Regions from separate parts of the Psychrobacillus sp. INOP01 genome, predicted to be linked through region 1. Evidence: predicted binding sites of a transcription regulator. Region 1 holds the regulator's gene; each other region holds the start of a gene.
The links. Region 1 encodes LexA, which represses DNA repair genes until DNA is damaged. Its sites were predicted from a motif close to CGAACATATGTTCG; they were not measured.
Positions count from the first base shown of each region.

Region 2: the regulator LexA is predicted to act here: its motif matches at 5,493-5,506, upstream of KD050_RS20275 (YolD-like family protein).
Region 3: the regulator LexA is predicted to act here: its motif matches at 3,397-3,410, upstream of uvrB (excinuclease ABC subunit UvrB).

Region 1 covers NZ_CP073315.1:3,885,479-3,894,142, reverse strand. The annotation lists gene tkt (transketolase) at 1-702, opposite strand, end outside; gene KD050_RS19105 (DUF896 domain-containing protein) at 789-1,022, opposite strand; gene KD050_RS19100 (YneB family resolvase-like protein) at 1,085-1,735, opposite strand; gene KD050_RS19095 (cell division suppressor protein YneA) at 1,732-2,049, opposite strand; gene lexA (transcriptional repressor LexA) at 2,224-2,844, shown strand; partial or broken gene KD050_RS19085 (peptidoglycan-binding protein) at 3,011-3,151, opposite strand; gene KD050_RS19080 (hypothetical protein) at 3,768-3,938, shown strand; gene KD050_RS19075 (hypothetical protein) at 4,242-4,412, shown strand; gene KD050_RS19070 (hypothetical protein) at 4,856-5,287, shown strand; gene KD050_RS19065 (cation diffusion facilitator family transporter) at 6,339-7,208, opposite strand; gene KD050_RS19060 (VOC family protein) at 7,451-7,741, opposite strand; gene glnA (type I glutamate--ammonia ligase) at 8,078-8,664, opposite strand, start outside.
Region 2 covers NZ_CP073315.1:4,124,261-4,132,924, reverse strand. The annotation lists gene KD050_RS20305 (YpmS family protein) at 1-226, opposite strand, end outside; gene KD050_RS20300 (GDSL-type esterase/lipase family protein) at 239-1,045, opposite strand; gene KD050_RS20295 (DegV family protein) at 1,234-2,073, opposite strand; gene KD050_RS20290 (dihydrofolate reductase) at 2,311-2,799, opposite strand; gene KD050_RS20285 (thymidylate synthase) at 2,821-3,765, opposite strand; gene KD050_RS20280 (hypothetical protein) at 4,147-4,539, shown strand; gene KD050_RS20275 (YolD-like family protein) at 4,879-5,244, opposite strand; gene KD050_RS20270 (zinc-dependent alcohol dehydrogenase) at 5,582-6,718, opposite strand; gene KD050_RS20265 (spore coat protein) at 6,743-7,105, opposite strand; gene KD050_RS20260 (spore coat protein) at 7,122-7,328, opposite strand; gene KD050_RS20255 (EAL domain-containing protein) at 8,095-8,664, opposite strand, start outside.
Region 3 covers NZ_CP073315.1:1,035,931-1,044,594, reverse strand. The annotation lists gene KD050_RS05275 (enoyl-CoA hydratase-related protein) at 1-258, opposite strand, end outside; gene KD050_RS05270 (EAL and HDOD domain-containing protein) at 416-1,645, shown strand; gene KD050_RS05265 (YhjD family protein) at 1,858-2,223, shown strand; gene KD050_RS05260 (competence protein ComK) at 2,220-2,759, opposite strand; gene KD050_RS05255 (IDEAL domain-containing protein) at 2,938-3,174, shown strand; gene uvrB (excinuclease ABC subunit UvrB) at 3,476-5,458, shown strand; gene uvrA (excinuclease ABC subunit UvrA) at 5,465-8,356, shown strand; gene KD050_RS05240 (DUF4097 family beta strand repeat-containing protein) at 8,439-8,664, shown strand, end outside.

The DNA.
Region 1 (8,664 bases):
CTTCGCTTTTTCAATAGCATTTGAAATTTCTTCAATATCATTTCCGTCTTTTACATGAATATAGTTCCAACCATATGAATCAAAACGTTTTGCTACATTTTCTGAGAATGATTTATGTAAATCACCATCTAAAGAAATATCATTACTATCATATAATACAATTAATTTATCCAATTGAAGATGTCCAGCAAGTGAAATTGCTTCTGCTGCTACACCTTCCATTAAATCACCATCACCACATAACGCATATGTGTAATGATCGATTATCGAGTGGTCTTCTTTATTGTAGGTAGCAGCTAAATGTGCTTCAGCCATAGCCATTCCTACTGCCATTCCAATTCCTTGACCAAGCGGTCCTGTTGTTGCCTCTACTCCAGCTGTGTGACCGAACTCTGGATGTCCAGGAGTTTTAGAATCCCATTGTCTAAAGTTCTTAATCTCCTCCATTGGTAAATCATAACCACCAAGATGAAGTAAGCTATACAGTAGCATAGAACCATGACCGGCCGATAACACAAAGCGATCACGGTTGAACCATGTTGGGTTACTTGGATTATGTCGTAAATGTTTTGTCCATAATGTGTAAGCCATTGGCGCTGCCCCCATTGGTAAACCAGGGTGACCAGAATTTGCTTTATCGATTGCATCAATAGATAAAGTTCGAATCGTATTAATTGCTAATAAATCGGATTGTAATGACATGAATGACATCCTCTCAAACAAATTTTTATTATATTTCTAGTTTAGACAAGAATGTCTGTATTATCAATGGTTTCTGAAATGATTAATTAATTCAGAAACTTCCCTTTCTTTGCTTCTTGAACTTTTACAGGTGTTACATCGTTTCCTTCAGGGTCGATTATTTTTACACTTTCAATTGTATCTCTCATAGTAGAGCGGAAAGTTTCTAAATATTCTTTACGTAAAGAGCTTTGTTCTTTTGCCTCTTCGATAGAAAGTCCTGATATTTTAGATTTTCTAGATAACTCACTAATTCTTGCTAATTTTTCTTTACTTAACAATTCATTTCATCCTTTCACTATATCTTTATATAAAGGTAAGGAAAAAACACACAGAGTGCAAGTCATTTCACTCCGTGTGCTTCTATATACTCAATATATCGTCGATGTACGGTTGCTTTACTAATATTAAATCCTAAACCTTTTAGAGTCATTGAAATCTCTTCATAAGTGAGACCTGCATTTCGAAGTCTAACTACTTCTTCTAATGGCACATCTATTCGTTCTCTTCCTTCGGGGTTACCTTTTGTCTTTAAGTTTTTCTCTGGCCGATATCCTTGTGATACTGCTTTCTTCATACCTCTTCTGATTTTAGCGTTGTGTAATTTCCGTTGATATTCCTCTACAAGCGCTAATATCTCCAGTAACATAGAGTCCATTTCATTTAAATTGATGACGCCTTTATCTTGTAAAGTATATATAGAAGTGTTTGTTTTTTGAAGGAGATGTAGAACTGCCATTCTACCATTCCCTCTCCCAATTCTAGTTTCATCTTGAACAAAAACCGCTTTAATTTCGTTTTCTTTTATGTAGTCAAGTAAATCTAATAAGCCTTCACGTTCTATATCGTAACCACTATGTTGATCTATAAATACTTTCTCTACTTCATAATTATGTAATGCTGCAAATTCTAACAACTCTTCTTCCTGTCTTTGCAAAGATGTCTCTTGGGACTCTTTTTCTGTACTCACACGACAATATATAACTGATTTCATTTTGTATCGCCCGCTATCTCCGTTTCATGATCGAAATGGTAACTTTTTTCTGCAGCTGGAATTTTAAGTATTTCCCCTGCTTTAATATGTCCGTCTTGCAAATTATTCATAGTCATCACTTTATTGATCCATACTTTTTTATCTTCGTTTACACTATACTCATGTGCTAACTCCCATAAAGAATCGCCTTGTTCTATATTAATATGAAGACTCTCTTCTGTCGAAAAAGAATTCGAGATTATTATAAACATTGTAAATGCAATACTGCACGCTACAAATATTGTTAAAAAGTAGTTTTCTTTTATCCAGGTCATTAAAAATACCCCCTAATAGAATGTGTGTTCGTAATGTATGATTTAATAATAATGCGAACGTTTGTTTTTGTCAACAACAATTAGAACCTATGTTTGCATTAACGTTCGTCCCCTGTTATACTATTAATAAGATAGAAAAGGTTAGAGATTAATTACTCTAAAAGAGGTGAGCATATGAAAAAAGCATCTAAAAGACAGGAAGACATCCTAGCTTTTATAAAAGAAGAAGTTCGAAAAAAAGGATATCCGCCATCTGTTCGAGAAATAGGCGAAGCTGTGGGCTTAGCATCTAGTTCTACTGTTCATGGACATTTAGCTCGACTGGAAAGTAAAGGATTGATAAGAAGAGACCCAACCAAACCACGTGCCATTGAGATTCTTGATGGATTAGGAAGTATTGCAGAAAAACAAAATGTTGTACATGTACCACTTGTAGGTAAAGTTACTGCAGGTATGCCAATTACAGCAATTGAAAATATTGAAGAGTTTTTCCCACTTCCTGAAACATTCGGAACTGCTGATGATAATTTATTTATGTTGGAGATTATGGGTAATAGTATGATTGAGGCAGGTATATTGAATGGTGACTATGTCGTTGTAAAACAACAGCAATCGGCAAATAATGGCGATATTGTCGTAGCTATGACAGAAGAGGATGAAGCAACTGTTAAACGATTCTTTAAGGAAAAGTCTTACTTCCGTTTGCAACCGGAAAATTCTTCCATGGAACCTATCATTGTTAATTCTGTTAGCATTCTTGGAAAAGTCGTTGGCGTTTATCGTAATATTCAATAGACATACAGACTTGACAATACAACTAAATATAAGTAAGATAACGTAGAGCCGATATCATATTTCAACGAAAAGTGGACATTTTTGTTGAAATCATCGAAAAACCCCTTTACCTTTATGGTTGAGGGGTTTTATTTTGTTCATATTTCTTTTTATCTCTCCGAAGGTTTTATTTCTTCTTTAAAGCAACTAAAGTTTTTGGTCCTACTACTCCATCAACGGTTATACCATTGTTTTTTTGAAAATGTTCTATTGCGGCAATAGTTAATGGCCCATCTATCCCTTCAGCCACCAGTTCATAACCTACTGTATTTAAAGCTTCTGTACTTCGGTTATACTTGTTTCACTTATATAATATTAAGAATTCACTGCATTAGGCTGTTCCACAACATCTTATGATGGTATGTGAATTTCAAAATGCACGTGTATTACTGTTAACACTTTGTCCAACTTTACGGAAAAAGATTTTAAATGTGCATATAAGGCTTCATACTTTTTATCTTTCAAAGTATGTGAAATCTTTATAGTATTTCTGTATCCACCTATAACTTTTGTTCTCGTCACGACACCACTTGCAGCTACTTTATAACCGGACTACCCCCACTCCCAAAATTTACTCCCTTTTGCACTTTAACCTCACTATTCTTTCGAATTTCTCCTAAAACGAGATGTAATTCTCACTTTGCATGGCCTAATAAACAAAGTTTAACCTCCCTTCTATTAATTTGTAGAGATTTATCCCTCACACTAGTTGATGCTGGAATGAATATAGAAAATAGTCAATTGACATTATATTTATCAAATAAAATAATAAAAGTGATTAAAAATGCCGAATTTTGGGTATTACTATTTATAATTAGACATAGGTTAAATTAAGTATATCGTTTTTTATATCAGCCTATATAACTATAAAGGGGCAAAAACTTATGAAATTAATTATAGCGGAACTTAAAAAACTCATTAATGATTACTATAGATGCAATAACTACCAGCTGAAGGAACAGATTTTAATAGATATCAACCTGCTAAAAGAAGCACTAAGAATTTTAGAAAAAAATAACATAGAAATAAATACAAAAAGATCACTTGGTTTTTAACCGAGTGATCTTTTCTAATTGACACCACTTCTAGTTACTTCAAAAATTACAAATCACTCTAATTTGTATTTTTTTATACACCTATTTCTATAGAGAAAATCGCGCATTTATAAGGACAACCACCATTCGTTTGAGGAAAATGCCAATTTCAGGAGAACCGATCGTGAATAACGTCACAACTCTCCAAGCTTTTTCGTTGTAATGATGCTTATTATTCAAAAATAATTAGGTAAATCTCTTCCAATTAAACTTGTTTTGTTAGATAATAAGTAACAGGAAATATCGATTACTGGGGGAGTATTATTGCCTACTAACTTGATTTATAAAGAACTAAATAACCTAATAGATGATTATTACAAATGTCCCTTCATACATATAAAGGAACAAATTCTATTAGATATTAATCTTTTAACAGACGCATTAGTACTTGATGATATCGATTATTTATCGGAAATTCCACTTGAATCAAGTTAAATACAATTAATCTTATTCCTGTGAAAAGTTTCAGTTTTTATGAAATAAGATATAACTTATTTAATCAACTTTTATCAATATTTATCATCATAGAATGTCACTAAAACACATTTATATCAGGGTGATAATGGGATGTGAAAATAAGTCCTTCCAAATTAGTGGTTGGGCTTTTTTATCATCAACACTGTCTCTGCGACAAAAGAGAAAAGTATATGAATGGTGTAATTAATGATAGTAAGGTTTGTATTGGCGCAAGCGGGAACAATGAGGATCGTGTATAAAAAAAGAAGAATAGAAGGAATATTATCAAGAGGTAAACATATTAAAAAGGCAGTAGATTTAAAGTTTTAAAAACATTTAGGGAAATAAGTGAAATAATAAACTACCCTCTCTATTTAAACTTACGATATAATTAAACCAAAAATGGAGTTGAGTGGGAATATATGAATAAATTGTTAGTTTTATTAGCAACGGTATTTTTATTGTCTGCATGTGGAGACGAAAGCGTTGAACCTATCACTATTAAATCTATTATTGGATCAATTACCAAAGAAGAATTTAATGTCTATGAAGATAAAGGCATCTTCTTAATTAAAATTGACTACAAAGATGCTCATGAAGCTTCGAAAAGCGCTATGTTAAAGGACACTATGGAAATATTAGCAGACTTATCGAAATTAGATGAAGTGAAATCTGTGTTAATCAAATGGAATGCAAACTTAACTGACGACTACGGTAATAAATCATTTGACGAACTCTTAGCAGTAGTGTTTGATGCTGATACGTTCGCAAAGGTGAATTGGGAAAATTATAAAACATTGGATTTAGAATCAATTGCGTCTGAATATACCCAGCATAGTACTTTGAAGGATTAAGTCACTTATTGAGTGAACTATAAGATAAATAATTAGATGCGAGATTTATAGAATTATTATCTAACCAGCCGATTCCGTGCCATACATTTTATTAAATTTATACGCATACTTGTTCCCTCCTTTTTTCTATTATCACGCGAACATTCGTTTTGTTTTATAACAAGTAAATATTGGAGAAATAAAAAAGCGACATACCCCTTTTAGAATATATAGCTAAATTTACTATTGTGCTTTACTACCATATCTCTGACTTAATGTATAGACAGTATCACCAGAAACTACGTAATGGTATATAGCCTTGCTTGTCTTCGGAACTACTAACATCAACATTTTTATAGCTTATGCAAACAAGCACTTTCGACTTCAGAGATTATGGTTTTTTATCGCTTTGAATACCCCGGTCACAATATCTAATACCATTTACACCAATAATAAATATAAAATTTTTCGTCCACAATTAAACAAAATCGAACTACGCCGAAATTTTCCAAATAAATCCTCCTATGTTTTCACTCCTTAGTATTTATTGTGTATAAAAAAGAACGCTCCGAATGGAACGTTCTCTCCTTTCAATCTATTCCGGAAAATAACACACCTCTAAATTATTTCCTTTTATATCTTGAAACTTAAACCATTTAACATCGCCATCGTCATTTATAGGTTCAACGGTTACATTATACTGCATCAAATGATTACGTGCGGTATCTATGTTCGAAGTATAAAAATTAAAGGAAATATGACTACTTTTTACTTGCTCATCATTTTTTCTTTTACGAACCAATGTTAATGGGGTTTCACCTATGTTTAGCATTTGATTGCTTGTTCTAAATCACTTACATGTAAAAATACAGTATCAATTCTCTTAAATATTGAAGACATCTCCTATACACCCCTTTTTAAGTCTGGTATTCGGCAAAAAAGAAGGAAATCCTTCTGAGGTATAAAAAATAACGCTAACTTATGCTGCGTACTATATTCCAGATGTGCATCAAAAAAGCCAACTAAATGTTGGCTTAACTTATTATACTTCAGTCGATCATTCAAGTTCTATTTAGTTTGGCTCTACATGCACATGCACTTCAAATACATCATATTCCTTTATTAATACGTCTTCTACTACCATTGAGATATCGTGGGCAGCACCAATATCTAAAGTGGAATTAACAAGAATAACCACATCTACAACAGGATTATTTCCATATTTTCTTGCTCTTATCTCCTTTACTCCCTTTACACCGGAAATATCAATAATTGAATTTTTATAATCCTTTAACTGCTCTTCATCAAAACCATCTGTCAAATCATGGGACGCCTCTCTAAAAATATCCCAACCTGTCTTGACTATTAATAATCCTACGACAACAGCAGTAACAGGATCGAGCCATGGCAGACCAAATTGAGAGCTGGTAATCCCAATAACTGTTCCAATACTTACCCAAGCGTCGGATAAATTATCTTTTGCAGCAGCCATAACAGATTGACTATTTATTTTTCTCGCTAAATTTCGGTTATAAAGGTACACTCCATACATAATCACAGCACAAAAAAGGCCAGTCAATGCGGATATCCAGTCAGGTTCTGAAATTGTTTTATCAAATACCGATAAAGCGGCATTATACAGGACATAAAGACCAACACCCACCATTATAAAGGCAGCTACCATAGAAGCTACCGTTTCTGCTTTCCAATGACCATAAGGATGATCTTTATCTGGAGGTCTCTGTGAAATTTTCAATCCAATCAAAACTGCAATGGAAGCAATTATGTCGGTTGTATTATTTAATCCATCCGCTTTTAAGGCTTCAGAATTTGCAGTATAACCAATAACTAACTTCAAGGTCGACAAACATAAGTAAGCGAAGATACTCAAAATTACCCCTCGTTCACCTAGTTTCAAATCCATATATTTTTGTTCCATTATTTCACCTCTGCTATATGCTCCTAAAACATAGTAACAGAGGCAATTCGTGTGTGTCTATGGCAATCTTTTTGCACGTTTCGAACAAATTTATCGAGTACCAATTCTGTTTCACAAAGGAAACAATAAGAAAATTAAGCATGATTTTTGTCTGAGCTTTTCTGCCTCTCGTTAGATTCCGTTTTCATTTACAGGTGATCAGTATGTTCCGACTACGAAAATAAGCCAACAGATCACTATTGACTTTAATTATATACGGGATAAAACTTAAGATTATTTTCAAATAAAGATTTGTAAGTTTCTTCTCTATTCTGAGGAATAAAATTATTATACTTTCCCACACCAAAATTATTACTTGGGAATCTCATCGGTTGATGTTTTAAGTTTTTTACAAGACATACTATTGTTTGATACTGTTCTGTAATCTTCATTACAGCAGCTTCTTCTTCAATATAAAATAGTTTAAATCCAAATATATCTTCGTACCAATTTGCTGTCAATTCAGGGTCTTTTACTGAAATAATAATTTCTTCCATCCCCTTTAACGCCTTCTATAAAATATATATGCATATTTAATTTGATATAATCATGTGAAATTTTTTAATGAATATCATATTGAACTAACCTCCTGCGTTAGTTCAATAAGAAATTAATAAGCATTATATACCAAAAGTTTATCTTTTAATCAGAGCAAATCCTAGACCAACACGGTTTATCAAGTAGGCAAGGTAAAAATTATCAAATTCCATTTTATCTCTCACTATTACTGCACCTTTGTTTTTAAAAGTGGTAGATTTATGAACCCTCACCACGAACCTCATTCTATAATAAAAGAAAAAGCGTTGGAAGCTTAGAGCCCCAACGCTTTACTATTAATACATTTTTAGGTATTGCTCACGTTCCCACGGATGTACAGTCGTACGGAACATATCCCATTCAATTTCTTTCGCTTCTACGAAGTTTGCGTAGATATGCTCACCAAGTGCCCCACGAATAATTTCACTCTTACCTAATTCTTGTACGGCAGCATGTAAAGTTGGTGGTAGGTTATGAATGCCGTTTTCGATGCGCTCTTCCTCTGTCATTACGTAAATATTGCGGTCCACTGCTGGTGGTGGTGTTAAGTTATTTTTAATACCATCTAAACCAGCTTGTAGAATTACTGCCATCGCAAGGTATGGATTAGCCGCTGGGTCTACTGAGCGGACTTCAATACGTGTACTTACACCTCTTGAAGAAGGGATACGGATTAACGGACTTCTATTTTGTCCAGACCATGCCACATAACAAGGCGCTTCGTAACCAGGTACTAGGCGTTTATATGAGTTAACTAATGGATTTGTAATTGCTGTAAAGCTTTGTACATGCTTCAACACGCCGGCCATAAATTGCATAGCTGTTTCACTTAATCCAATCTCTGCTGATTCATCATAAAATGCATTGTCTTTCCCTTTAAATA
Region 2 (8,664 bases), 240 kb from region 1:
GAAGTGGTAAAGGCTTTCCGCCTATCGCTTTTTCAAGATATGTATTTGCAATAGCTTGAAAATCCTCTTTTGTTGCATTTACAGTTAATACATTTCCTTCTGGAGGTATGCTAGCTTCCTCAATCAATACGGATTCAACAGGAGTTGTTATCCAGTAAATGAAGGTTCCAATACTGCCGATGATAATTATTACTAATAAAAAAAATGCAATTTTCCACTTATTCATCCCATCAACTCCTTAAAACAACAATTCCCAATTATCCACATCTATTAAATCACATTCTTGCATCGTGTTAACTATTTTTTCAATGACAAGTTGATATCCTTTACTGTTCGGATGGAAAAAATCCGTATGATAAACCAAATTAGCATTTGTCACGAAAAGATGGTCGATAGGTACATAACAAGCATTACTATCGCTAGAAGCCGTCTCCTGAATTGCTTCATTCCAATCGTTTAAAATTAGGTCAAACTCACTTTTTTCATCTGTGACAATCGTAATAGGATTATATAAACCTATTATGATTATCGGAGCAGTACTATTAATCTCCCTAATCTCATGAATAATTTGATCGTAATTCCTTTCAAACTTCTCTAGTTCCTTTTCAAATGCTTCGACTTTTAGATTAAACAAGTCTTTCTTAACAACTTTCATGATGTCATTTCCACCAATGGTTAATGTAATTATATTGGCTTTTCGAATTTGGTGGTCAATTTCTCCACCCTTTAACATCTTTAAAAGTTGATCGCTTCTACGACCTCTTTTTGCAGTATTGGTTAATAGAACGTCTTCTATTCCTTTATATTGTGAAAAATGTTGTTGGAGACGTCCTAAATACCCCTCTCTCTTTAATTCATCTCCTACTCCTTGTGTCAAAGAATCCCCAAGGCCAACCACTTCTATCGTTCTCGGAAAAAATTGAAAGGGGATAACATAATCTTCAAAAAGAACTTCCTGTTTTTCTGAAAAACTAACTTCTACAAGATCATTGGAATTACATCCTATAAGAAAAATAACACAAATAATCATTATTAAATATTTCATTAGAAACCCCTTTTTTTTAAAAGTAAAACTTTAATCAGTGTGGAGATTTTCATACTCACTGATGAAACATGAAATTTAGCCAAAAACAGCCACTTCCTGTGGCATTGCCTGAGAATCCAACATCCTGTTGTTCCGAAGCATTCGGGATAAAACAAAAGCAGGGATAAGTGCTCATCCCTGCCTTTTATCTATTCAGTCATATACATAAATCCAATGGCACCGGGCCCTGTGTGTGTACTTATGACAGGTGATGTAAATGAAACTTTGATATCTAGGAATCCCGATTCTTTTATAAGGTTCATCAAAGGAGTAGCCATAGAAAATCCATTTGCATGAGAAATACCAACCGCTTTGACAACTTTTCCTTTTGTATCTGCAATATATCGATCAAATAAGTAATTGACAACTTGTTTGTGGCTTCTTACTTTTGCAATTGGTGTATACTCTCCACCTGCTAAGCTTGCAATTGGCTTAATAGAGAGTAAAGAACCAAGCATTGCCTTTCCTTTCCCAATTCGCCCACCTTTAACGAGGTTATCCAACGTATCAACGACGACGAACAAATCAGACTTACTGCGAATATCTTCTACTTTTTGAATGATAGCTTCTTTTGTTTCGCCATTTGAAGCCATCTTAGCCGCTTCCTCAACTTGGAACAATAATGCAAAGGAAATAAATTTCGAATCAATTACTGTAACATCTGATTCTGACATTTCGGCAGCAGCTTGAGCTGATTTTACAGTTCCACTCATGCCACCAGTCATATGTATAGAGATTACATGATCACCATCTTTACCAAGCTCGTCGTATAATTCCTTAAAGACCCCTGCTGATGGCTGTGAAGATTTTGGCAAATTCTTTGAGGTCGCCATTTTTTCTAGAAATTCTTCTGCATTAATATCCAATCCGTCAATAAATGATTCGCCATCAATTTGAATTGTCAAAGGTACGACATGTATATTATATTGCTCAATTAGTTCTGTTGTTAAGTCCGCTGTGGAATCAGTTACAATGTGAACTTTCGGCATGTGCTATCCCTTCCTTCCTACTTAATACTATTATAAGAAGAATACCGGTGTTCTGTAAACTATTTGCTTGTGGATCTTATCAATTCCATTGTTCCAGCATAAATAGAATGTAAATCATCTAAAAACTTTTTCGTATCATTTCGTGCAATTCTTTTAATAGTGTATGAAGGGAAAATGCTAATTTGAACGCTTACAAGAGATTTAATTATTTATTTTCCATTATATTTAAAATACAGCTTATTCCCTAACTTTTCTTTCATATACCAAATAAACATAAGTAATACCTTCTGGAGTTTTCATATCTTCAGTTGTTTCTACTAGCACCCATTCATCACTGTATGGTGGGAAAAAGGTATCCCCTTCAAAAGTTTGTTGAATAAATGTTATATAAAGTCTATCTGCTTTAGGCAAGATCGCACGAAAAATTTGTTCGCCACCAATCACCATTACTTCATCGTGGTGTTCAGAGGCTAGTTCAATGGCTTTTACCAAGTCGGTAACTACCTCTGCACCTGCTACCTGATAATCTGCGTTTCTTGTCACAATAATATTCTTACGACCAGGCAATACTCGTCCTATGGATTCGAACGTTTTTCTACCCATTACCATTGCTTTATCCATCGTCTTTTCTTTAAAATAAGCAAGGTCCCCTGGAATATGCCAAGGCATTTTGTTTTCAAATCCGATTACTCTGTTAGCATCATGCGCAACAATAAGTGATATCATTTGCTTCCTCCATAAACTTATTTAAACAGCAATTGGTGCTTTAATTCGTGGATGTGGATCATAACCCTCTATTCTAATGTCTTCTATTTCAAAATCAAATATAGACTCTTTCTGGTCATTTAATAACAGTTGTGGCAACGCACGAGGATCTCTTTCCAATTGCGTATTAACTTGATCCATATGATTTAAATATAAATGAGCGTCTCCTAAAGTATGGACAAATTCTCCGACTTCTAACTGGCACTCTTTTGCTATTAGATGGGTTAATAATGCATAAGAGGCAATGTTAAAGGGTACACCTAAAAACACATCAGCACTACGCTGATAAAGCTGACAAGATAATTTCCCATTTGCCACATAAAATTGCATGAAGGCGTGACATGGAGGTAAAGCCATTTCATCTACCTCTGCTGGGTTCCAGGCAGTAATAATATGTCTTCTAGAGTCAGGATTTTTCTTAATCTGATCTATGACATTTCGTAATTGATCTATAGTTTGCCCATCCTGAGAGGGCCAGGATCTCCATTGACGCCCATAAACGGGACCTAAATCACCAAACTCTTCTGAAAAAGCATCATCCGTTAAGATTTTTTCACAAAATATATCCATTTGCTGCTGCACAACATTGTTAAATTCAGGGTCCTTTGCTGCTCGAACTCCAAAATTTGTCATGTCAGGACCTGTATAATCCGTACTATTCACCCATTTTTCAAATGCCCACTCATCCCAAATATGATTATTAGCTTGAATAAGTGTCTTAACATTTGTATCACCCTTTAAAAACCATAGTAGCTCGCTTGCCACTAAACGGAATGCCGTCTTTTTCGTTGTAAGAAGTGGGAAACCCTCAGAAAGGTCAAATCGCATTTGATAGCCAAAGACACTTTTCGTGCCAGTTCCAGTCCGATCTCCTTTTTCGACTCCATTATCAATAATATGCTTACACAAAGTAAGGTACTGCTCCATATCATATCCCTCTTTTCTTTTTTTCATGCAAAAAAGCCCTCAACTAAGAGAGCCATTTTGGTGGTGTATTTTTTGACCAAAACACAATCCGTTTAGCAATGTATGCTTTTTTAATAACTAGCCCTAGAAAAATCAACGTTTTCTATCTATTGAATATTTATTATTTTATAACTTTAGTATATTATAGCATATCGTTTTGGGGTACGTTTGGGGTAAAAGTTATTTTTTTATTTGCTATAAGATTGCTCGTTCAGTTATACAGCTTTTAATTTTGGAAGGCTATGTTAAAGGCTTGGGTTGATTTTTGTGAGGTGGTTTTGTTTTTAAAATGTTACACTTAAACTAACGCGACAGTTTAATAAAAAAAATTGGGGTGAATTTTTGAAAAGAAACAAAGTAATAATTTTCATTATATCTGTGATTTTTTTATTGTGCTTAATGTGGATTTTATTTCCAAATAAAAATGCAGAAGTAAAAAGTTTCACCTATGAAATAGAGGAAAACAATGACGAACTTATTATTGAAGTTAACTATCAATTCTTTAACAATACAGGCAATTTTAGTTATGTAACTATTGTTTTAGACAGTTTTTTTTATGAACGACTTAAGAATCCAGAATCTATTGAACCCATTTTTTTAAATGGTGTAGTATCTGGTTCTACAAGAATAATTATTAATAAAGAGGACTTAACTTCAGACTTTATTGAATCGTTAAAATCAAAGGAAAGAAATCCTTTTCGTGCTATAAGTATAGGTGAAGAAATTAATTTGTAATAACTTAACTAACGGATGCGTTAGAAAAAACAATATCAAAGTAAAATGAGCAAGGAAAAAATTCCTAGCTCATTTTTATGCGTATTCAAAATCAACCTTTCCCTTTAACATAGCCTTTTGGAAAAACAACAAAACCACCTTCCATTAATCTGATTGGTGGTTTTTAGCTTCTTCTGCTCTATTCATGATTTCACATACCTTACCTAAAGCAATCAACTCATTCTTGACATTTGATCCAATGCACCTAGTATTAATTCTGAATCATATTTATCAAGCATTTCATTAAACAGTTCTTCAGTTCTATCCATCATTTCACAACCTTAATCCATAATAGTTACATCAACTATCTAATCTGATTGATAACAAATAAAAAGGATCTTGCATTTCTAATGTTCTTCTTTGGATATCGATACTCTCAATCGTTCCTCTGTTGTAGTAAAACTGACCATCCCTCCACAATTTTATTATAGTATCAGCTTTTTGTAACATAGATAAATCCAAACACTCCTGTATGGCTTCTAGATCCCATTCGTTCAAATCAGGACGTTCGTCTCTTTTGATTTCCACTGCGTACTCACGAATCATTTTCACATGCTCTGGTAACATCATTGCTACCCATTTTTTAGAACCACGATCAAGGTATTTAGCTGAATCGTAAACTTCTCTAAACTGTTTTTCAAATTCTGCACCTGATAATAAATTCATACCACAGCACGCTCCTTATGTATTATGGGAACAAATGCGAGTACATTTTCAATGATAAAAGTACGTTTGGCATTCCGTTTAAAACAAAACCCCTGGAATGTATCACCTTGAATCCTCAGGACTTTCACTCGCCTTTGGCTTATATTACCCTTTGAATCCATATACATTAACTCAACCATCTGATTACGTTTCATACATTTCATTAAATTCATACGCACACTTGTTCCCTCCTTTAGCTTTTTATTATACGAACATTCGTTTGATTTTACAACAAGTAAATTTTGGACAAATAAAAAAAGCACCTCATAAGAGATGCTCGAAAACTAACCCTCTATATTTACGGTTTTAGTACAACTTTTATACAGTCTTCCATTTTGGTGTCAAATACTTCATATCCATGCTTAGCTTGATCTAAAGGAAGTACATGAGTGACAATATCACTTGGATCAACCTTACCTTCTGCAATTAAATTATATATATGCTGCATGTAGTGAATAACTGGAGCTTGACCTGTCCTAATATTCACATTTCTTTGGAAGATGTCACCTAATGGGAATGCATTATAACGTGCCCCGTAAACTCCTGTAATTTGAATTGTTCCACCTTTGCGAACTGCTTGACTTGCAATTACTAGAGCTCCCATTGCTCCTCCTTGTAATTTCAGACCAGATGCAAGAAATTCCAGTGGAGTCATTTTTCCACTCATTCCTACGCAGTCAATGACTACATCTGCTCCCCCCTGTGTTATTTCTTTTAAATATTCACCACAATTTTCATGATCTTCAAAGTTAACAATCTCCACGTTATTCGTACGTTTTGCATGTTTTAAACGATAACCAACGTAATCAACTGCAATAACTCTTTTTGCACCTTTTAACCAAGCGAATTTTTGTGCTAACAGACCAACTGGACCGCATCCTAAAATTACGACCGTATCCCCTGCTTTCACTCCCGCATTGTCTACACTCCAAAATGCTGTAGACGCAGCATCTGCAAGTAGCACTAAACTTTCATCCGCTACTTCACTGTTTTCTGGAATCTTAAAAGGGGTAAAATTAGCATATGGAACTCGCATAAATTCAGCTTGACCACCTGGGAATCCTCCCGTCGTGTCTGAGTAGCCAAAATATGCACCCATTTCTCCATTTTCATTCGCATTGTCACATTGACTTTCTAATTCATGATTACAGTACCAACATTGACCACATGCTATATTAAATGGGATTATAACGCGATCCCCTTTTTTAACTTTCGTTACATCCTTACCGACTTCTTCTACAATTCCCATAGGTTCATGTCCAATAACATAATCCTCGCCAAGGTTTGGGATCATCCCATGAATTAAGTGTAAGTCTGATCCGCAAATTGCAGTAGTAGTCAGTTTAACAATGATATCATCCGCTTTTTGGATGCTTGGGTCTTTCACGTTTTTTACTTGAACATTTTTAACACCTTGAAAAGTAACAGCTTTCATTAATTAAATCTCCTTCTATATTCATTATTTCTTCGGTGGGCTTGGAAACATTCCTTTCCGATTTGTAACGCCCGGAAAGAGATTTAAATTAGCTATATCTACTGCATTTTGAGCGGATTTAATATCCAATTGTTTTTGAAGTTCCAAATCATATGGGTTTAACCATTGTTTTTTCATCATGAGATCTGCAATTTCGAAATATAAGGCAATGGTTACATCAAGTTGTTCCTGTAATAACTTTCTAATTGTAGGTGTTGCTGTTTCTGTCAATGCAATTGAAAGATTTCTAACCCCAGTTTTTGTTGATAACAAAAATTCAAGGGCAATACCTGAATCAGTAAGTTCGGGCATTCCAACAGAATTTATAGGATCTAAATAATCATTCATACGAACCGACCTCCGATTATTTTAACTCAGAATTTGAATATAGTTTTATCATTGCAGTTAAAGCTGGGATAGATTGTTTTACGTCCTTCTCCATTAGCGCTTTTAGATCTTGGTCAAAAACGATACCTTGCATCATTTTAGATTTAAGTAAACATACTGTCTTAAAATTTATTACTTCATGAAATTCCAGAGTTTCATGAAGTGCTAATTTTTTTTCAAACATTCCTGCACCTCCGAATATTTTCATCCATTGAAGATTGCCCCAAAAATGAAGCTTATATTCATTTGAGATCCTTAAATGGTGTGTGATGAAAAAAGTTTTAAAATCTTCATGAGAAATCTCCCATTTGACTTTTATTCATGACTAATCTTTAAACAGGTGCAAAATAACACCCCGAAATGACACTCCATTACAGCCTTATTTCCTTTATTCTTATTCAACTAACCTGCTGCGTTAGTTTAAGTGATAACTTTCACAATATCAGCGGTATTTTAAAAAATCAAATAATTCAGAAAAAAATCCTTTAGTTATATCTCCAAAGATATAATGCGGCATAGGTCCATTAACTGTGCACCTAAAAAGTGTGGAAGGAAGTTATTCAGGAAGTGTTCAAATAGGTTTACAAAAGAAGTTAAAGAAAAGTTATTTTCAAAGACTCCGCCGTATAATTGCAAAGTGAAATCTAGAGGATGGACTAGCGCAGGAAATTTATGAATACCCCTAATAGTTTCTATAGAATAAAAAAAGCGATCAACTCAATTAAGAGAAGGTCGCTATTTTTAAGCAATTTATTATTCTGTTCCTGCGATTTATTTGTAACTTTTAGTGAATTTTTTTGTTTGTTCCTTATTCACCTAAAGCACCTGCTAGTTCAATAAGAAATAAGAGTTGCCTAATTCCTTGCTCTTCTTAGGGTATGTCTGCGTTCCTTAAGGAAGCAACTTCCTTTGAGAGAATTCTTAGTTCAACGCTCAGGCTAACACTAACATTAATTGCGTAATTTTTTTATAAAAGTGTAACGATCCTCAGTTACAAAACTACAGTCAGGAACTAAAGGGGCATTGCGAAGCTTTAAAGCAAGTTTATTTAAAATTGGTGTAATCTCAGCACGTTCACTCTCATCGATGGCATATTCTAAGCCATATTGATAAATATAGGGTTTAATTTCATTCATCCAGACAATAGAGCCTAGTAGTTTAATAGTCTCTCCAAATAAGTAAGTCTCAAACTCAAAAATGATATTAGGATTTACTGTAAGCTTTAAATCTGTTATAAAGCGAAGACCACCTAATCCAATATCCTCGATTAATACTACTGTTTTTCCTACGGCCACCGTACGGCCATTGATTCGTGTAAGTGTCATTGAACCACTGAGCGGGAAATGAAGAGGGACTCTGAAAAACTCTCTTTTTTCCTCTAATGTTCGATTTCCTAATTTGAGGTCATTAGGTATATCAATTGTTCCAATCTTTAATAATTCTTCAAATTCAGTAGCTGGTAGAGGCTTTGAAAAAAAATATCCCTGAACAATCTTACATCCCATTTTCTTTAAAAGATT
Region 3 (8,664 bases), 1.5 Mb from region 1:
TTCTCCAATTTTGTATATATTACGTTTAACTTGTTGATCAGTTAATGTTCTTCGTTCCTTTAAGTCTGCACCAACACTAAACGACTTTTCTCCTGCACCTGTGAAAATAACAACACGAATATCCGGATTAATGCGAATAGACTCTGTAATATCTCCAAGTTTACGTAGCATCTCATAGTTAAATGCATTTAATGCGTCAGGTCTGTTTAAAGTGACATATGCTAAATTCCCCTGTTGTGTATAACGGATGGATTCCATTAATATTTCTCCCCTTTCGACTTTCTTCCCCATTATCAAACATATCATGTTCTAAGTTTTCTGTCATCCACAGGAAATAAGTAGAAAATAAATCGATTTTATTGGAAAGATTTGCTACAATAGACATATTGAATATTTATGGATTTGAGGAGTTTGTATGGATATTTTTGTGGCGAGACAGCCTATCTTTACAAAAAATGAGCATATTTTTGCCTTCGAATTATTGTATCGTGATAGTGGTATTAATTCTTTTCCTGATATAGATGGGGATTTGGCAACTTTAGAGGTATTAACTCATTCATTTTTGACGATAGGCATAAATAACCTTGTGGGAGAAAAATTGTGTTTTATTAATTTTACGGAAAATTTATTAGACAATACAGTATTTAATAAAATTCCGCCTAAACGCATAGTTGTGGAAGTATTAGAAGATATTCCAATCACACCATCTTTAATCCAGAAGCTTAAATACATTAAAAAGTTAGGTTTTTTACTTGCTTTAGATGATTTTATTTTACATAAAAATATAAATTTATATGATGAGTTATTTAGTTTAGTTAATTTTATCAAAGTTGATTTTATTTTGAGCAAACCTTCTGAGAGGCAAGTTATTGAAAAAATTGTGAAGAAAAATTATCCTCATATTGTACTTTTAGCTGAAAAAGTTGAGACACGCGAGGAATTTTATGATGCAAAAGAGGCTGGATACGGATTATTTCAAGGTTACTTTTTTGCCAAACCAGAGATTATTAAAGGGACTGACATCCCTGTTAATATGGCGCAATATTTTCGAATTATTAGCTTGCTTAGCAACCATTCTTCTTCTATTGAACAAATAGCTGAGGAAATCGAGCGTGATGTGTCACTCTCCTTCAAAGTTTTGAAAATTATTAACTCACCAGCCGCTAGAAAAAAATCTAAAATTCGTTCCATTAAACAAGCGGTAGTGATGTTGGGGCTAGAAGAATTGAATCATTGGTTATATGTATTAATGTTAAGAGAGTCGAAAGTAAATTCTAATGGAGATGGAATGGCTCTTATTGAAGCATCCTTATTCCGGGCAAAGCTTTGTGAGCTATTGGCTAAAAAGCAATTTTTGCAAAACTCCTCTGAATATCTTTTAGTAGGAATGTTTTCCTTAATCGATACATTACTGCATCAGGAGATGAATCATTTACTTCAAGAACTTCCACTTACGGATGAGGTAGTAGAAACGCTTTCCGGGAAACGTACTGATATGACTCCTTATTTAGAGCTTTCCGTAGCTTGTGATGAAGTGAGATGGGATGACATAATAGCGGGTGCAGAGGCTATCGGTGTCGATCACGCTACGTTAAACAAATATTATTTAGAAGCCCGTAGTTGGGCTATGGATATAATAAGTTAAGAACAACTGCCATTTTTTAAAGAATGGTGGTTGTTCTTTTTTTTTCTAAGAATTAGAAATCGTAAGAGTAGAAGCTGGTACTCATACTTCAACAAAGCTTACTTTTGTAAGCCTAAATAAATTCCTCTATTTTCCACGGGCCGATTATTGCATTTTCCGATAAAAGTAGTACAATAAAAGGAACATATGTTCTTTAAAGAGGAGGAGTAGTTATGCCATTAATACCGGAAGAGGCAATCCCATATTTTGAAAACATGATCTATCTTCCAATGGTCTTGACTATTTTAGAAAAAGATCGAACTATTTTTGAAAAGGCTCCATTTAAATTAAAGCGCCCGTATATCGTTTTAGTGGAAGAAGCAGGAAAGCAAGTTCAGAAAGAATTAAAACAGACGCATATGTATATGAAGCGTCACAGTATGAAAGTTCTTCGGGGAGAAGGCGATGATATGTTCACAGAGTATGTATTTTTTCATGGAGGTTATGAAGAACATCGTCGTTACCTAAACGTTCGTCTCCGCAACAGAGTCGAAGAACTACTCTCTATATATTTGGCAGTAGTAGAAAAACTTCGTTAGTACTGTGAGTCTTTTTGAAATTGTGGAGTTCTAGTGATGTAACCAGTATTTATCAGATAACTCATCCGTTTTAGTAAATGCATATTTAGTATATTAGCAAATCCAACCTGCCTACTTATTGTTTGTGGAGAGGAAGGAACAGTTATTTTTTGACCATTTGTTAAAACGACCACACAACCATCTTCGGAAGGATAAAATGATTCTATTGCTCTAAAAGAGAACCAAACATTCAAATCCGATTTAGGAGAGAGTATTGGTATCAATATACACGGATTTCCGAAGTCATGAGCTATAAGAATCGGTAGCTTTAAATAATTTCCAATTGCATCCCTTGATAATCGAACTGTATGCTGGAAAGAAGAGCCATAGAAAGAACAAGAGTGACGAACAATATCAAAAGGCTTTTTACCTATTATATTTGACTCACCTGAAAAGTTAGTCACTTTCGTAAATATTGTATTATTCACTACAATAGGTTGAAGTACAGCGGTTTCAAATGAAATGAAAAAAGATTGTTCTTCTACTTTATTCGACATAAAAATCCACTCCTTTGTATTATGTACCTCAATTATAGTTAATTTTGGAAATAAATCAAGCATATATAACGGATTTTTAAAATATTCCCTTTTTACTGTATAGTTGTAATTTTCTCAAAATGATTGCAAGTATCTCGTTGCTTTTATATAATAGAAAAAAGACATCGGGGTGATGGAGATGGACAAACAATATTCATATGCAGATTTCTTGAAAGCAATGGGTCAAACGGGGAAAGAAAGCTCTGCCGAAAATTTGTTAAACGAAATATATCTTGATATGTTTTTGAACATTATCCACCGGGAACAAAGTAGTAAGCGTCTCTTATCATTGATAGACGAGGCACTAGATCAGAAAGATAGGGCTGCATTTATGGAGTATTCAACTGCACTTCATCAGCTAAACAGTCCAAAATAATCGAACAATGATAAAGAAACCACTTCCATTGGAGTGGTTTTTTTATATTAAACACAATAAATGTGCTAAGTTATAATGACTAAATCTGTAGCAACAAGTTAATGAGAAGAAATTGATTAAACCTTTTTATAACTAGTTAGTATTTAGTGTATTTATTTTAACGGAGACAAACAATAGAAAAATCCAAAGCCACTGGTATCAGTGGCTTTTTGTTATATATAAAAAACGTATGTTCGTTTTAGTAGGAATCAAAAAAAGAGTGTGTTAAACTGAAATTATTCAGAAAATGGGAGGCTTTTGTATGGAACAAATTTTTGATTTACAAGCTCCGTATGAGCCAGCGGGAGATCAAGTAGAAGCAATAAAAGAACTAGTGGAAGGCGTTAATGCGGGAAAAAGATATCAGACCTTACTTGGTGCAACAGGTACAGGTAAAACATATACGATTTCAAACGTGATTCAGCAAACAAACAAACCGACGCTAGTAATGGCGCATAACAAAACACTTGCTGGACAATTATATAGCGAGTTTAAAGAATTCTTCCCAAATAATGCTGTGGAGTATTTCGTTAGTTATTATGATTATTTTCAACCGGAAGCATACGTTCCACAAACCGATACATTTATAGAAAAGGATTCAAGTATCAACGAGGAAATAGACAAGTTACGACATTCTGCTACGTCCTCTTTATTCGAAAGAAAAGATGTCATTATTATCGCTTCAGTATCTTGTATCTATGGGTTAGGAAATCCAGAAGAATACAAAGAGATGGTCGTATCACTAAGAACGGGAATGGAAATTGAACGCAATCAGTTATTACGAAAACTCGTCGACATTCAGTATGAACGAAACGATTTGAACTTCGTGCGTGGAAAGTTCCGTGTTCGTGGTGATGTAGTAGAAATTTTTCCTGCTTCACGCGATGAAAAATGTCTGCGAGTAGAATTCTTCGGGGATGAAATTGATCGTATTCGTGAGGTTAATGCACTTACTGGAGAAATTTTAGGTGAACGTGATCATGTCGCAATATTTCCAGCTTCCCACTTCGTTACTCGTGAAGAAAAGTTGAAGCTAGCCTTAGCAAATATTGAAAAAGAATTAGAAGAGCAGCTTGCGTATTTAAGAAGCGAGGATAAGTTATTAGAAGCTCAACGATTGGAGCAACGTACGAGATATGATTTAGAAATGATGGAAGAGATGGGCTTTTGCTCAGGGATTGAAAACTACTCTCGTCATTTAACCTTAAGAGAGGCTGGAGCAGTTCCTTATACATTACTTGATTATTTTCCAGAGGATTTTTTACTCGTAGTGGATGAAAGCCACGTTTCATTACCTCAAGTGAGAGGAATGTATAATGGTGACCAAGCTAGAAAATCAGTGCTCGTAAATTATGGTTTCCGATTGCCATCTGCACTAGATAATCGTCCTCTAACATTCAATGAGTATGAAAAACATATAAACCAAGCTATATTTGTTTCAGCAACACCTGGTCCTTATGAGCTGGAGCATACACCGGAAATGGTGGAGCAAATTATTCGTCCAACTGGTCTATTGGATCCCGTCATTACAGTGAAGCCTATTGAAGGGCAAATAGATGATTTGATCAATGAAATACATGAAAGAGCTGCCAAAAATGAACGTGTTTTAATCACGACGCTAACGAAAAAAATGTCGGAGGATTTAACGGACTACTTAAAAGAAATCGGTATAAAGGTACAGTATTTACATTCAGAAGTAAAAACCTTGGAACGTACTGAAATTATTCGTGAGCTCCGTTTAGGTACCTACGATGTATTAATAGGAATTAACTTGTTACGAGAAGGTATAGATATACCTGAAGTGTCATTAGTGGCCATATTAGATGCAGATAAAGAAGGGTTTTTACGTTCCGAGCGTTCATTGATTCAGACTATTGGCCGTGCTGCGCGAAATTCCAATGGGGAAGTAGTTATGTATGCGGATAAAATGACGGACTCCATGCGAAAAGCTATAGATGAAACGAAACGTCGCCGGACAATTCAAATGGAATACAACGAGAAACACGGAATAACACCAAAAACGATTCAAAAGAAAATAAGAGAAGTGATACGTGCTTCACAGGTTGCTGAAGAGGAAGAAACGTATGCACAGCGCTTAATAAGTGGAAAACCATTAACGAAACAGGAAAAAGCAACACTTCTAGAAAATTTAGAAAAAGAAATGAAAGATGCAGCCAAAGCTCTTAACTTTGAACGGGCTGCAGAACTACGTGACACAATTTTGGAACTGAAGCTGGAAGGGTGATAGGTGTTGAAAAATCAAGAAATCGTGATTCAAGGTGCACGTGCACATAATTTAAAAAATGTAAGTTTGAAGATACCAAGAGATAAGCTCGTGGTCATGACTGGTCTTTCAGGCTCAGGCAAGTCTTCTTTAGCTTTTGATACAATCTACGCTGAAGGACAAAGACGCTATGTAGAGTCATTATCTGCCTATGCACGACAATTTTTAGGGCAAATGGATAAGCCAGATGTAGATGTCATTGAGGGACTATCACCAGCTATTTCCATCGATCAAAAAACGACGAGTAAAAACCCACGATCTACAGTTGCAACCGTGACCGAAATTTATGACTATATGCGACTATTGTATGCACGAGTTGGAAAACCAATATGTCCCAATCATGGTATTGAAATTTCATCTCAAACGATTGAACAAATGGTAGATCGCTTAAGTGAATATCCAGAAAAAACAAAGATGCAAGTACTAGCGCCTATTGTTTCAGGACGTAAAGGAACGCATGTAAAGCTCTTGGAAGAGATGAAAAAAGAGGGCTTCGTTCGTGTACGCATCGATGGAGAGTTAATTGATTTAGATGATGATATCAATCTAGATAAAAATAAAAAACATAATATTGAGGTTGTAATCGACCGAATTATAATGAAAGAAGGAGTTGCTGCAAGACTTAGTGATTCCATAGAGTCAGCACTAAGACTTGCAGATGGTAGAGTTTTAATAGATGTTATGGAGCATGAAGAAGTTCTATTTAGTGAGCATCATGCCTGTCCAATATGTGGATTTTCTATCGGGGAATTAGAGCCACGAATGTTTTCTTTTAATAGTCCATTTGGTGCGTGTACAGATTGTGATGGACTTGGTACGAAGTTAGAGGTGGATCCCGATTTAGTTGTTCCCGACAAAAGTGTCACACTCGCAGACGGAGCTATTGTCGCATGGCAGCCAACAAGCTCCCAGTATTATCCAAAGCTCTTAGAGGCAGTATGTAAGCATTACAAAATAAAAATGAATGTTCCGGTTGAAAAATTACCGATCGATCAATGGAACAAAATTATGTATGGTTCAGGGAATGATAATATTCGTTTCCGCTATGAAAATGAATTTGGACAAGTTCGAGATAACTTGATTACATTTGAAGGTGTTCTTGCTAATATTGAGCGTAGATATAAGGATACGTCCTCCGATTATATTCGTGAGCAAATGGAAAAATATATGGAGCAACATAATTGTCCTACATGTAATGGCTATCGTCTAAAAGAAGAAACACTTGCAGTGAAGATAAATTCTCTTCATATTGGGGAAATTACGAAATATTCCATTGAAGAAGCAAATAAGTTTTTCAATGAGTTAAGTTTATCCGAAAAAGATATGCAAATTGCTCGCCTTGTGCTGAGAGAAATTAATGAACGTCTAGGGTTTCTAGAGAATGTTGGACTAGATTATTTAACATTAAACCGTGCTTCGGGAACTTTGTCAGGTGGGGAAGCGCAACGTATTCGCTTGGCAACCCAAATTGGATCGAGATTGACAGGTGTGTTATACATTTTGGATGAACCGTCTATCGGGTTACATCAGCGAGATAATGATCGACTAATCGAAACATTAAAAAACATGCGAGATATTGGGAACACCTTAATAGTTGTAGAGCATGATGAGGACACAATGATGGCAGCGGACTACTTAATAGACGTGGGCCCTGGTGCAGGAGTGCATGGCGGAGAGATAATCGCTGCAGGAACTCCAGAGCAAGTGATGAAAAACAAAAAGTCTTTAACCGGTCAATATTTAAGTGGGCAAAAGTTTATTCCTCTTCCAGTAGAAAGAAGAAAGCCAGATGGTCGCTTTATCAAAATAAAGGGTGCTTCAGAAAACAACTTGAAAAATGTAAATGTAGATGTTCCGTTAGGAGTATTTACAGCTGTTACAGGAGTTTCAGGGTCTGGTAAAAGTACATTAGTAAATGAAATATTATATAAATCACTAGCACAAAAACTAAATCGTTCCAAAGTGAAGCCCGGAGCACATAAAAGCATGGAAGGTATCGACATGTTGGAAAAGGTAATTGATATAGACCAGTCTCCGATTGGCCGTACTCCACGGTCCAACCCAGCTACTTATACAGGAGTTTTTGATGATATGCGTGATCTTTTTGCATCAACGAATGAAGCAAAAGTAAGAGGATATAAAAAAGGAAGATTTAGCTTTAATGTTAAAGGCGGGCGTTGTGAGGCATGTCGTGGGGATGGCATTATAAAAATTGAAATGCATTTCCTTCCAGATGTATATGTCCCATGTGAAATCTGTCATGGCAAACGATACAACCGTGAAACATTAGAAGTACAATACAAAGGTAAAAATATTGCTGATATACTTAAAATGACTGCAGAGGATGGGCTGGCCTTTTTCGAAAATCATCCGAAAATCAGCCGTAAACTACAAACAATTGTAGATGTAGGGCTTGGATATATGGAATTAGGACAACCAGCAACTACCCTCTCTGGTGGGGAAGCGCAGCGTGTAAAGCTAGCTTCTGAATTACACAAGCGTTCTAATGGGAAGTCATTTTATATCTTGGATGAACCGACTACAGGTCTACATGTAGACGATATCGCAAGATTGCTAGTAGTACTTCAACGTTTAGTAGATAACGGAGATAGTGTATTAGTAATTGAGCATAATTTAGATGTCATTAAAACAGCGGATTACATGATTGATCTAGGGCCAGAAGGTGGAGACAAAGGTGGAACAATTATTGCGGTAGGTACACCTGAGAAAATTGCTGCATCGAAAGACTCGTATACAGGGAAGTACTTGAAAACTATTTTAGAAAGAGATCGACAACGGATGGATGAAGTTGTAACGAAAGCGTCTAAAAAGAAAAAAAGTCCTGTATCGACTTCGTGATGAAACTTTTTGATTTTTCAATCGTATAAAGTAGTGTTAGTAAAATGATTTATAGTCTAAATTCATGAGGAGGCCTTTCACTATGCAAGAAGAACGAAAACGTATTTTAGATATGGTTGAAAATGGCACGATTACTGCGCAAGAAGCATTGGCATTACTTGAAGAGCTTGGAAAACAAACAACACCTGCCACACAGTTTATACCTGAGGAGAAAGAATATACAAAGTCACAAAACAAAAATACCGATTTTGTGGAAGATTTGAAGCGCGATTTCACGGTAATGGGTGAACGATTTATGCAGTTTATGC